One region of the Mangrovibacillus cuniculi genome, then DNA from elsewhere that is predicted to be linked to it. Evidence: a T-box and tRNA genes for the amino acid it is inferred to sense, from the RefSeq annotation. Region 1 holds a T-box; the other holds one or more tRNA genes.
The links. The T-box of region 1 lies ahead of thrS (threonine--tRNA ligase). A T-box ahead of a tRNA ligase gene usually reads a tRNA of that ligase, here a tRNA-Thr.

Region 1 (5,125 bases):
GTTACAGAAGAAGGGGCCATTGACTTAGAGATTTTATCTAGAAACGTGAAAGAATGGTATCGATTTAATCATAAAAAATCAGAACCATCCATGGTTGAAAAAGTTCAAAAGCCTACTAATCGTACAGTCGAGAAAGAACCAATGACACCTGAAGAAAAGCATATTCAATATTTAGAAACTGTTTCTCCTAGAGAATTATTACAAGCTCATGCAGGAGGAGGAACTCCAACTCCAGAAGATTTATCCTTGATTGCAGAAGTGATGGACTCACAAAAACTAGAACCTGGAGTAATGAATACACTAATTGAATTTGTTTTATATCGAACGAATATGAAATTAAACCGCAACTTTTTAATTAAAATTGCCTCTCACTGGGCTAGAAAACAAATAAAAACAGTTCCAGAAGCGATGAATTTGGCGAGAGAGGAACAAAAGAAATACCAAGAATGGGCAACACAGAAGAAAGACACTACTATGAAGCAACCTAGAAGGTCCAAAGCCCCTATAAGAGAAGAAAAACTTCCAGAGTGGTTAAAAGAGTATAACGAACAAAAAACGAGTCCTTCAGAACATGCAGTGATCTCAAATGAAGAACTAGAACGTAAAAAACAATTAGAAGAAAGATTGAAGAAATATAAGAAATAAGGAGGTGTCCAAATGGAGCCAATTCAACGTTCCCTACAAAAGATGATGACAGAAGATCGTTTTCAAAAACGTCTTCAGGCAATGAAAGAAGAATTATTCGAGAACGAAGATGTAAGAAAATTTCTAGAGGAAAACCAAGGCAATGTGACGATGACCATGGTGAATCAACAAATGTCTAAGCTTTATGAGTACGGTCAGGCGTCAAAAAAGTGCGAAAAATGTCCTTCATTAGGAGAGTGTATTAACACACTCCCAGGATATGCACCTACTGCTAAAATACGAAATGAATCCATCGAGCTTGATTATCGACCGTGTCCGCGACAAGAACAGGCAGTCAAATCAAGGAAGTTAGAAAAGTTAATTCAAAGTTTTCATATGCCAAAAGATATCGTGCAAGCGAATATGGCTGATTTAAAAATGGATTTTGCAGGACGATATGATGCAATTGAAGCGGCAGAAGCTTTTATTTCACAATACGAAAAAGGTAAATCAGTAAAAGGGCTTTACCTATTTGGTCAATTTGGTGTAGGTAAATCCTATTTATTGGGAGCTATTGCAAATGAACTTGCGGAAAGAAAACAGGCATCATCCCTAATGGTCTATGCACCTGAATTTTTCCGAGAAATGAAACAATCATTAGCGGATAAGACCGTAGATGTAAAAATGGATGCGCTAAAAGAAGCAGAAATTCTCCTGTTAGACGATATTGGAGCAGAATCGATGTCCAGTTGGATTCGCGATGAAATTTTAGGTCCTATATTGCAGTACCGAATGAATGAAAAACTTCCAACGTTGTTCTCTTCTAACTTTAACTTTGAAGAGCTTTTACATCATTTAACCTACTCTCAACGTGGAGAAAAAGAAGATATGAAAGCTAGAAGAATTATGGAGCGTATAGAGTATTTATCGGAACCTGTACAAGTCTCGGGTCCAAATTTACGTTCTCGTAAATAATTTTGTTCACTCAGACGTCTAAATGGTCCAAGCTTCCCATATATATCAAGTAGATTGACCTTGATTCTACAGGGAGGGATTCGTTTGGATCTATTATTAAAAGACGTTCGTGATGTCGAATGGTTTCAATCGAAGCTCTCAATTCAAAGCATTCCCTACCAATTAGATTCATCCGTGTTATATGCTAAAACACAAATGCTTTTGTCATTTCAACATAGAGATCTTGGCTGGGACGGATTAACGGATTTGTTAACTTCGTTTATCCATGAGCGTAAACGCTTGGATTGGGTTCTTCACATTATTAAAGATGTTTTCCTTTACAAAGATGAATTAGAAATAGAGAGAATTTTTTCTATAACTGATGAATTAATGACTGGTGAAAGAGAAGATTTGCTCCCTTTTATTAAAAAGAAATTCCCAAAAATTCCAGAAGAGATTATTACGTTTCTTTGGTCATACGAGGGCGCTTTATCTCTTGATTCTTTCTTTTCCTTTAGAGGTAGACCTTTTTTAGACTCGGTTACACAATATGTAGAAGTAGCGATTGACGAATATAAAATGGAGCAGGAATATCAAAATTATTTGGATTGGATTAGAAGGTATGTTGCCGATAAATCTTCTGTGGAAGAGACAGTCCATGTGCACTTAACGGGAAGTCCTGTTTTATACGACGCAAAAGGTAATTATTTTAAAGAATCTGATTTACAAAAACACATTGATAGAAGGTTGATGAGTCATCATCCTATCTATGTTGATTCTCAATTAATTGCGCCTTTATTAAGCCTATCGCCTAAAAGAATCTATTTTTACACGGATTCACCTAATCAGCCGATAATTCGAACATGTTTAGCTATTTTCGAGGAAAAATTAGAAGTATTAGCTATGGAGTCTTTTCCTTTTCGTTTAGATATATCAAAAGCAAATTTTTAGGTGAATGACTATTGCATTTTAGTGGCAACCTCTCTATAATACGTTACATAACATTATCTAATCTCAATGTAATGATGAGGACATGATAGCGATGTACGGTTTCTAGAGAGGGAAGCATTTGGTGAAAGCTTCCTAACACGACATATGCTGTTACCACCTTTGAACACTAGCCCGAAATGTATAGTAGGCGCTAGCGGCTGCAGACCGTTATCTGAACTGGAGTCAAACAGCTTAGTCTGTTTGAAAACTAGGGTGGAATCACGATTTCAAACTCGTCCCTTTTATAGGGGCGGGTTTTTTATTATTTATTGGGTTAAATTCCCAATTATTCTGAAGGAGGCTACCGAAAATGGCAGAAAACATTCAATTAGTATTTCCAGACGGCGCGGTAAAGGAGTTTCCTGTAGGGACAACAACAGAAGAAGTTGCTGGATCTATCAGCCCTGGACTAAAGAAAAAAGCATTAGCTGGTAAAGTAGATGGTGAGTTATTTGATTTACGTACTGCTTTATCAAAGGGCGGAGCATTTGAAATTGTGACACCTGATCATGGAGATGCATTAGAAATTCTTCGTCACAGTTCTGCTCACCTTTTAGCACAGGCACTTAAACGTTTATATGGGAATGTAAACTTAGGAGTAGGGCCTGTAATTGAAAGTGGCTTCTATTATGATGTTGATGTAGAAGAAGTAATTTCTGCAGAAGACTTCCCTAAGATTGAAAAAGAGATGAAGAAGATTATTTCTGAAAATATCTCTATTGAGCGTATTGAAGTATCTCGTGATGAAGCGGCAAAACGCTTTGAAGAAATGGGAGATCCGTACAAAATTGAATTGCTTGAAGCGATTCCAGCAGATGAAACAGTAACACTTTACGAGCAAGGAGAATTCGTTGACCTTTGCCGCGGTGTACACGTCCCATCAACAGGCAAATTAAAAGAGTTCAAACTGTTAAGCGTTGCAGGTGCTTACTGGCGTGGAAACAGTGACAATAAAATGCTTCAACGTATTTACGGAACTGCTTACTTCACTAAAGATGATCTAAAAGAACATCTTCGTTTGTTAGAAGAAGCGAAAGAGCGTGACCACCGTAAATTAGGAAAAGAACTTTCCTTATTTACAAACTCTCAAAAAGTAGGGCAAGGTTTACCGCTTTGGTTACCAAAAGGAGCAAAAATCCGTCGTGTTATCGAGCGCTACATTGTAGACAAAGAAGAAAAACTTGGTTACGACCACGTTTATACTCCAGTTCTAGGTAGCGTTGAGCTATACAAAACAAGTGGTCACTGGGATCACTATCAAGATGGAATGTTCCCAGCAATGTCAATGGACAATGAAGACTTAGTACTTCGTCCAATGAACTGTCCACACCATATGATGATTTATAAAAATGACATTCACAGCTATCGTGAACTTCCAATCCGTATCGCAGAATTGGGAATGATGCACCGTTACGAAATGTCTGGAGCACTTGCTGGATTACAGCGTGTACGTGGAATGACGTTAAATGATGCACATATCTTCGTTCGTCCTGATCAAATCAAAGCAGAGTTCCAACGTGTGGTTCGCTTAATTCAAGAAGTGTACAAAGATTTCGGTTTAGAAAACTACTCCTTCCGTTTATCTTACCGTGATCCAGAAGATACTGAGAAATACTTTGATGACGATGCGATGTGGGAACGCGCGCAATCGATGATCAAAGAAGCGATGGATGAGCTAGATCTTGACTACTTTGAAGCAGAAGGCGAAGCGGCATTCTACGGTCCAAAACTAGACGTGCAAGTTCGTACTGCTTTAGGAAAAGACGAAACTCTATCGACTGTTCAATTAGACTTCTTGTTACCAGAGCGTTTCGACTTAACTTACGTTGGAGAAGATGGAAAGCAGCACCGTCCGGTAGTAATCCACCGAGGTGTTGTATCTACAATGGAACGTTTTGTAGCCTTCTTAATTGAAGAATACAAAGGTGCACTTCCAACTTGGTTATCACCAGTTCAAGTAGAAATCATTCCGGTATCGTTGGATGTTCATGGTGACTATGCAGAGCGTGTTCGTGAACAACTTCAGGCGGCAGGATTACGAGTAGAAGTTGACGTGCGTGATGAAAAATTAGGATACAAAATCCGTGAGGCGCAAATGCAGAAGATCCCTTACATGCTAGTAGTAGGAGATCAAGAAGTAGAAGGAAACGCAGTAAACGTCCGTAAATACGGAGAACAAAAATCAGAAACAATTTCATTTGATGCATTCCTTGAGCAACTTTTAGCTGAAGTGAAGCGTGGATAATGATTGATAGGTGACCCTCCAGCTTGGCTGGGGGGTTATTTTTTGTGTGGGCTGATAAAAAGTGAGCATAAGTCGACGAAAGTGTGCAGAGGCAAAGGAAAAGTGAGCAGAAGTCCATAAAAGTGTGCAGAGGCAAAGGAAAAGTGAGCAGAAGTCCATAAAAGTGTGCAGAGGCAAAGGAAAAGTGAGCAGAAGTCCACGAAAGTGTGCAGAGACGAGGGAAAAGTGAGCAGAAGTCCACGAAAGTGTGCAGAGACAAAGGAAAAGTGAGCAGAAGTCCATAAAAGTGTGCAGAGACGAGGGAAAAGTGAG
Region 2 (5,125 bases), 1.0 Mb from region 1:
TATAGGAGAACTCATCTGTTCCGTTCCAAGTAGTAAATAAACTGCCACCCATCAAAACAATAAACATAGCAGCCGCGGATAATAGAGGGTATTGTTGTAACCATCTCTTTGCACCGATACGTTTTTTCTCTTTCGGTAGTTTATCTAATACATTCTGTGTGAAATTATCTGGTGCACTAATATGAGAAGTACTCTGGACAAGTGCAATAACTTTTTTCAATTCATTAAAATGCTCTAAACAGTCCTGGCATTGATTTAAATGCGCCATTAACTGTTGTTGTTCTTCTACCGATAAATCGCCATCTAAATAATCATGCATAGCATTGATCATTTCATCTGAACATCGCGTCAAGGTCTTTCACCTCTTTATAAGTGTCTTAATCGTTTGCGAAGCGCTTCTCTTCCTCGGTGTATACGCGTCTTCACAGTTCCAAGAGGCATATCTAATATTTCACTAATCTCTTGTAAAGGCAATTCTTCCATATACTTTAATAAAATAACTGATCGATACTTTTCTGGCAATTGCATTATCTCTTGTTGTATTGTATGACCTATCTCCAATTGTTCTACTTCTTCATCAGGTTTTAATTCCGTAGAAGCAATTTGAGAATACATCGTTAAACCTTCCGTCCCTGCAACCTCTGCATCTAAATAGTAATCAGGCTTTTTCTTTCTGATACGGTCAATACATACATTAGTGGCTATCCGAAACAACCACGTGGAAAATTTCCGATCAAGATGATACGTATGAATATTTACATATGCACGAATAAACGCTTCTTGTGCCATATCTTCCGCTTCATGACGGTTACCAAGCATTCGATAGCATAATTGAAAGACTTTATCTTTGTAAAGTTCAACAATTTCACCATACGCATTCTGATCACCAGCTAATACCTGTTTAATTCTCTTCTTTACTAGTAAGTCCATTTTCTATACCCTCCGCCTCTGCGGCTACCTTTTATACGTATAGGTTTCAAAAAAGTTTCACCGTTCTAAAAATAATTTATAGGTTTATTCTAACAAATTTTTACTATATATGTTTGTACTTTTTGTAAAAAGGGGATAAAGTATATATATACCATTTGCAGGAGGAATGACTGATGAAGAGTTTAGAAGAACATATTGAATATTGTCGTCAAAAGATGGTGAAACTCGCTTCAAAGTATTCCTTTGCACACTCAGAAGTAGTTGCAGCAAGTGTAGAACTAGATCAACTATTAAATCAACTATGGCTAGAAAATAATAAAAAGAATGTCAGGAAGTCCTGACATTCTTTTTTTGTTACGTGAACAGTAACCACTCATTTTCAGGTGTGTTTTCTTTCTATCACAAAAGCTTCTCACCAAATAAAGAGCCAATGAGAGCAACTGCTGTAGCCGCAGTTTTGTTTTTCTCATCTAGAATAGGATTTACTTCTACAAATTCAGCTGAAGTAATTAACTTTGACTCTTCTAACATCTCCATAGCCAAGTGACTTTCTCTATAAGTAGCTCCACCTGGAACCGGTGTTCCTACCCCTGGTGCTTCTTGTGGATCCAACGCATCTAAATCTAAAGATAAATGCACCCCATCTAGATTCTTTTCTTTTAAGTAACTGATAGTTTCATCCATTACTTGAGTCATTCCAAGACGGTCTACCTCATGCATGGTATATACCTTAATTCCTTTTTCCTTAATTAACGTTCGTTCTCCCTCATCTAGAGATCTTGCTCCAATGATAACAATATTCTCCGGTTTTATTTTTGGAGAATCACCGTGTATGGAAGTTAAAGTCGGGTGACCTATTCCTAAACTAACCGCTAGTGGCATCCCGTGTATATTACCAGATGGAGAGGTTTCTCCAGTGTTTAAATCTCCATGTGCATCATACCAAATAATCCCTAAATTACTATAATGCCTTGCTAGCCCAGCAATTGTGCCCATCGCAATACTATGGTCCCCACCTAGTACTAAAGGAAAGTCCCCTTCAGTAATAACTTTATCAACCGTTATGGCCAGCTCCGTATTCCCTTTAGCAACCGCTTTCAAATTTCTCAAATTAGTAGAAGGGTCTTGCACTCTTTCAGCTGCTTCAATTAAAACATCCCCTCGATCTCTTACTGTATGACCGATGTTTTCTAAACGTTCTACTACACCTGCATATCTGATAGCACTAGGCCCCATGTCTACTCCACGTCTCATTTGACCTAAATCCATTGGTACACCTATTAAAGAGATTGATTTCATGAATGTTTCCCCCTTTTTATCTTTCTTCTATTGTAAGAGTAAATAGGAACATGACTCAACTCAACAAAATTTTGCATAACTATTCAGAATATATAATTTTATATTTAGTCGTTTTATATCAATCTTAGCTTGTATGGTGAAGTATAGAGAGACAATTCTCCAATTTGTCCATTCGGTATATGTAGGGTCTGCTTCTAGCGCCACTTTTAAAAATAAATTTCTTTATGTCCATAAACTTATTACTGAGGGGAAGTGTGAAATGTTCTTATGCTTTCTCTCATTGTTATCTTGGTGCATGAGTGCTTGTAGGGGCCATATTCTTTTCTTGCTAAGGGTTTTCTCGCGCCAGATGGGCATAGATAGCTTCTATTCTCTTCTCACGGCGGATTTCCTCGAGCCAGATGAGTATAGAGCGCTCCTATTCTCTTCTCACGGCGGATTTCCTCGCGCCAGATGAGTATAGAGCGCTCCTATTCTCTTCTCACGGCGGATTTCCTCGCACCAGATGAGTATAGAACAACACCTTTCAACTCACATACCTGTAATCTTCATAAAAGAAAACCTATTTAAGATCCCATTACGTATCTCTTTTGTACAAAGTATCATTTTTAATTAAATAAAGGAGACTCATCTAAGAGTCAACCACATCACGTGACTAACGATGAGTTGTTATTGATCACGTAACAAAAAAACTAGCCTACAAAAGTAGACTAGTTTTATGTGATGAGCCATGAAGGACTCGAACCTTCGACCCTCTGATTAAAAGTCAGATGCTCTACCAACTGAGCTAATGGCTCTAAAATTGGCTGGGCTAGCTGGATTCGAACCAACGCATGACGGAGTCAAAGTCCGTTGCCTTACCGCTTGGCTATAGCCCAATAATGTGATAGTAATAGTTTAACCAGAGTAAAGTATACTATGCATAACCAATTACTGAATTAATAGTAATAAAAAAACCTCTATTAAAGGTAAATAAGTGGTGGAGGGGGACGGATTCGAACCGCCGAACCCTGAGGGAGCGGATTTACAGTCCGCCGCGTTTAGCCACTTCGCTACCCCTCCACTTGGATGGTGCCGGCGATAGGAGTCGAACCCACGACCTACTGATTACAAGTCAGTTGCTCTACCAACTGAGCTACACCGGCAAAATATATGGTGGAGGATGACGGGATCGAACCGCCGACCCCCTGCTTGTAAGGCAGGTGCTCTCCCAGCTGAGCTAATCCTCCATATTTTTAATATGTATAAATGGTGACCCGTACGGGATTCGAACCCGTGTTACCGCCGTGAAAGGGCGGTGTCTTAACCGCTTGACCAACGGGCCAGTAAAGTGAAATTAAATAAGCTTCCAACCGGGCTCGAACCGGTGACCTCTTCCTTACCATGGAAGTGCTCTACCTGCTGAGCTATGGAAGCAATGGCTCCGCAGGCAGGACTCGAACCTGCGACCGATCGGTTAACAGCCGATAGCTCTACCACTGAGCTACTGCGGAATCATATAAGCCTGGCGACGTCCTACTCTCACAGGGGGAGATCCCCCAACTACCATTGGCGCTGAGAAGCTTAACTGCCGTGTTCGGGATGGGAACGGGTGTGACCTTCTCGCTATCGCCACCAGACATTATTGCTTCAAATCTCTTTTGTCTCTTAAGACAAAATTTATTTTACTATATTTGAAGAAAAAATCAAGTGTTTTTTTCACCTTTATTCCTTCAAAACTAAATACTGCGCGCCACCAAAGCGTATTGCCGAGAATCACCAAGTTTGACTTGGTTAAGTCCTCGATCGATTAGTATTCGTCAGCTCCACATGTCGCCATGCTTCCACCTCGAACCTATCTACCTGATCATCTTTCAGGGATCTTACTTCTTACGAATGGGAAATCTCATCTTGAGGGGGGCTTCATGCTTAGATGCTTTCAGCACTTATCCCTTCCGCACATAGCTACCCAGCGATGCCTTTGGCAAGACAACTGGTACACCAGCGGTGCGTCCATCCCGGTCCTCTCGTACTAAGGACAGCTCCTCTCAAATTTCCTACGCCCACGACGGATAGGGACCGAACTGTCTCACGACGTTCTGAACCCAGCTCGCGTACCGCTTTAATGGGCGAACAGCCCAACCCTTGGGACCGACTACAGCCCCAGGATGCGATGAGCCGACATCGAGGTGCCAAACCTCCCCGTCGATGTGGACTCTTGGGGGAGATAAGCCTGTTATCCCCGGGGTAGCTTTTATCCGTTGAGCGATGGCCCTTCCATGCGGAACCACCGGATCACTAAGCCCGACTTTCGTCCCTGCTCGACTTGTAGGTCTCGCAGTCAAGCTCCCTTGTGCCTTTACACTCTACGAATGATTTCCAACCATTCTGAGGGAACCTTTGGGCGCCTCCGTTACCTTTTAGGAGGCGACCGCCCCAGTCAAACTGCCCACCTGACACTGTCTCCCACCCCGATAAGGGGCGCGGGTTAGAAGTTCAATACAGCCAGGGTAGTATCCCACCAATGCCTCCACCGAAGCTGCCGCTCCGGCTTCCAAGGCTCCTACCTATCCTGTACAAGCTGTACCAAAATTCAATATCAGGTTGCAGTAAAGCTCCACGGGGTCTTTCCGTCCTGTCGCGGGTAACCTGCATCTTCACAGGTACTATAATTTCACCGAGTCTCTCGTTGAGACAGTGCCCAGATCGTTACGCCTTTCGTGCGGGTCGGAACTTACCCGACAAGGAATTTCGCTACCTTAGGACCGTTATAGTTACGGCCGCCGTTTACTGGGGCTTCGGTTCAGAGCTTCGCGTGAGCTAACCCCTCTCCTTAACCTTCCAGCACCGGGCAGGCGTCAGCCCCTATACTTCGCCTTGCGGCTTCGCAGAGACCTGTGTTTTTGCTAAACAGTCG

Region 2: it encodes a tRNA-Thr, which carries the amino acid that the T-box ahead of thrS (threonine--tRNA ligase) is inferred to sense. The anticodon was not compared.

What each region holds. Positions count from the first base shown of each region.
Region 1 is NZ_CP049742.1:1,841,484-1,846,608, reverse strand. Features, by position in the region: gene G8O30_RS09520 (replication initiation and membrane attachment family protein) at 1-645, shown strand, start outside; gene dnaI (primosomal protein DnaI) at 658-1,599, shown strand; gene G8O30_RS09510 (putative sporulation protein YtxC) at 1,684-2,529, shown strand; T-box leader at 2,592-2,812, shown strand; gene thrS (threonine--tRNA ligase) at 2,879-4,813, shown strand.
Region 2 is NZ_CP049742.1:2,877,735-2,882,859, reverse strand. Features, by position in the region: gene G8O30_RS14665 (anti-sigma factor family protein) at 1-331, opposite strand, end outside; gene sigW (RNA polymerase sigma factor SigW) at 367-930, opposite strand; gene G8O30_RS14655 (aspartyl-phosphate phosphatase Spo0E family protein) at 1,104-1,271, shown strand; gene rocF (arginase) at 1,330-2,229, opposite strand; tRNA gene G8O30_RS14645 (tRNA-Lys) at 2,954-3,026, opposite strand; tRNA gene G8O30_RS14640 (tRNA-Gln) at 3,033-3,107, opposite strand; tRNA gene G8O30_RS14635 (tRNA-Tyr) at 3,207-3,291, opposite strand; tRNA gene G8O30_RS14630 (tRNA-Thr) at 3,299-3,374, opposite strand; tRNA gene G8O30_RS14625 (tRNA-Val) at 3,383-3,458, opposite strand; tRNA gene G8O30_RS14620 (tRNA-Glu) at 3,479-3,553, opposite strand; tRNA gene G8O30_RS14615 (tRNA-Thr) at 3,573-3,645, opposite strand; tRNA gene G8O30_RS14610 (tRNA-Asn) at 3,648-3,722, opposite strand; rRNA gene rrf (5S ribosomal RNA) at 3,732-3,848, opposite strand; rRNA gene G8O30_RS14600 (23S ribosomal RNA) at 3,999-5,125, opposite strand, start outside.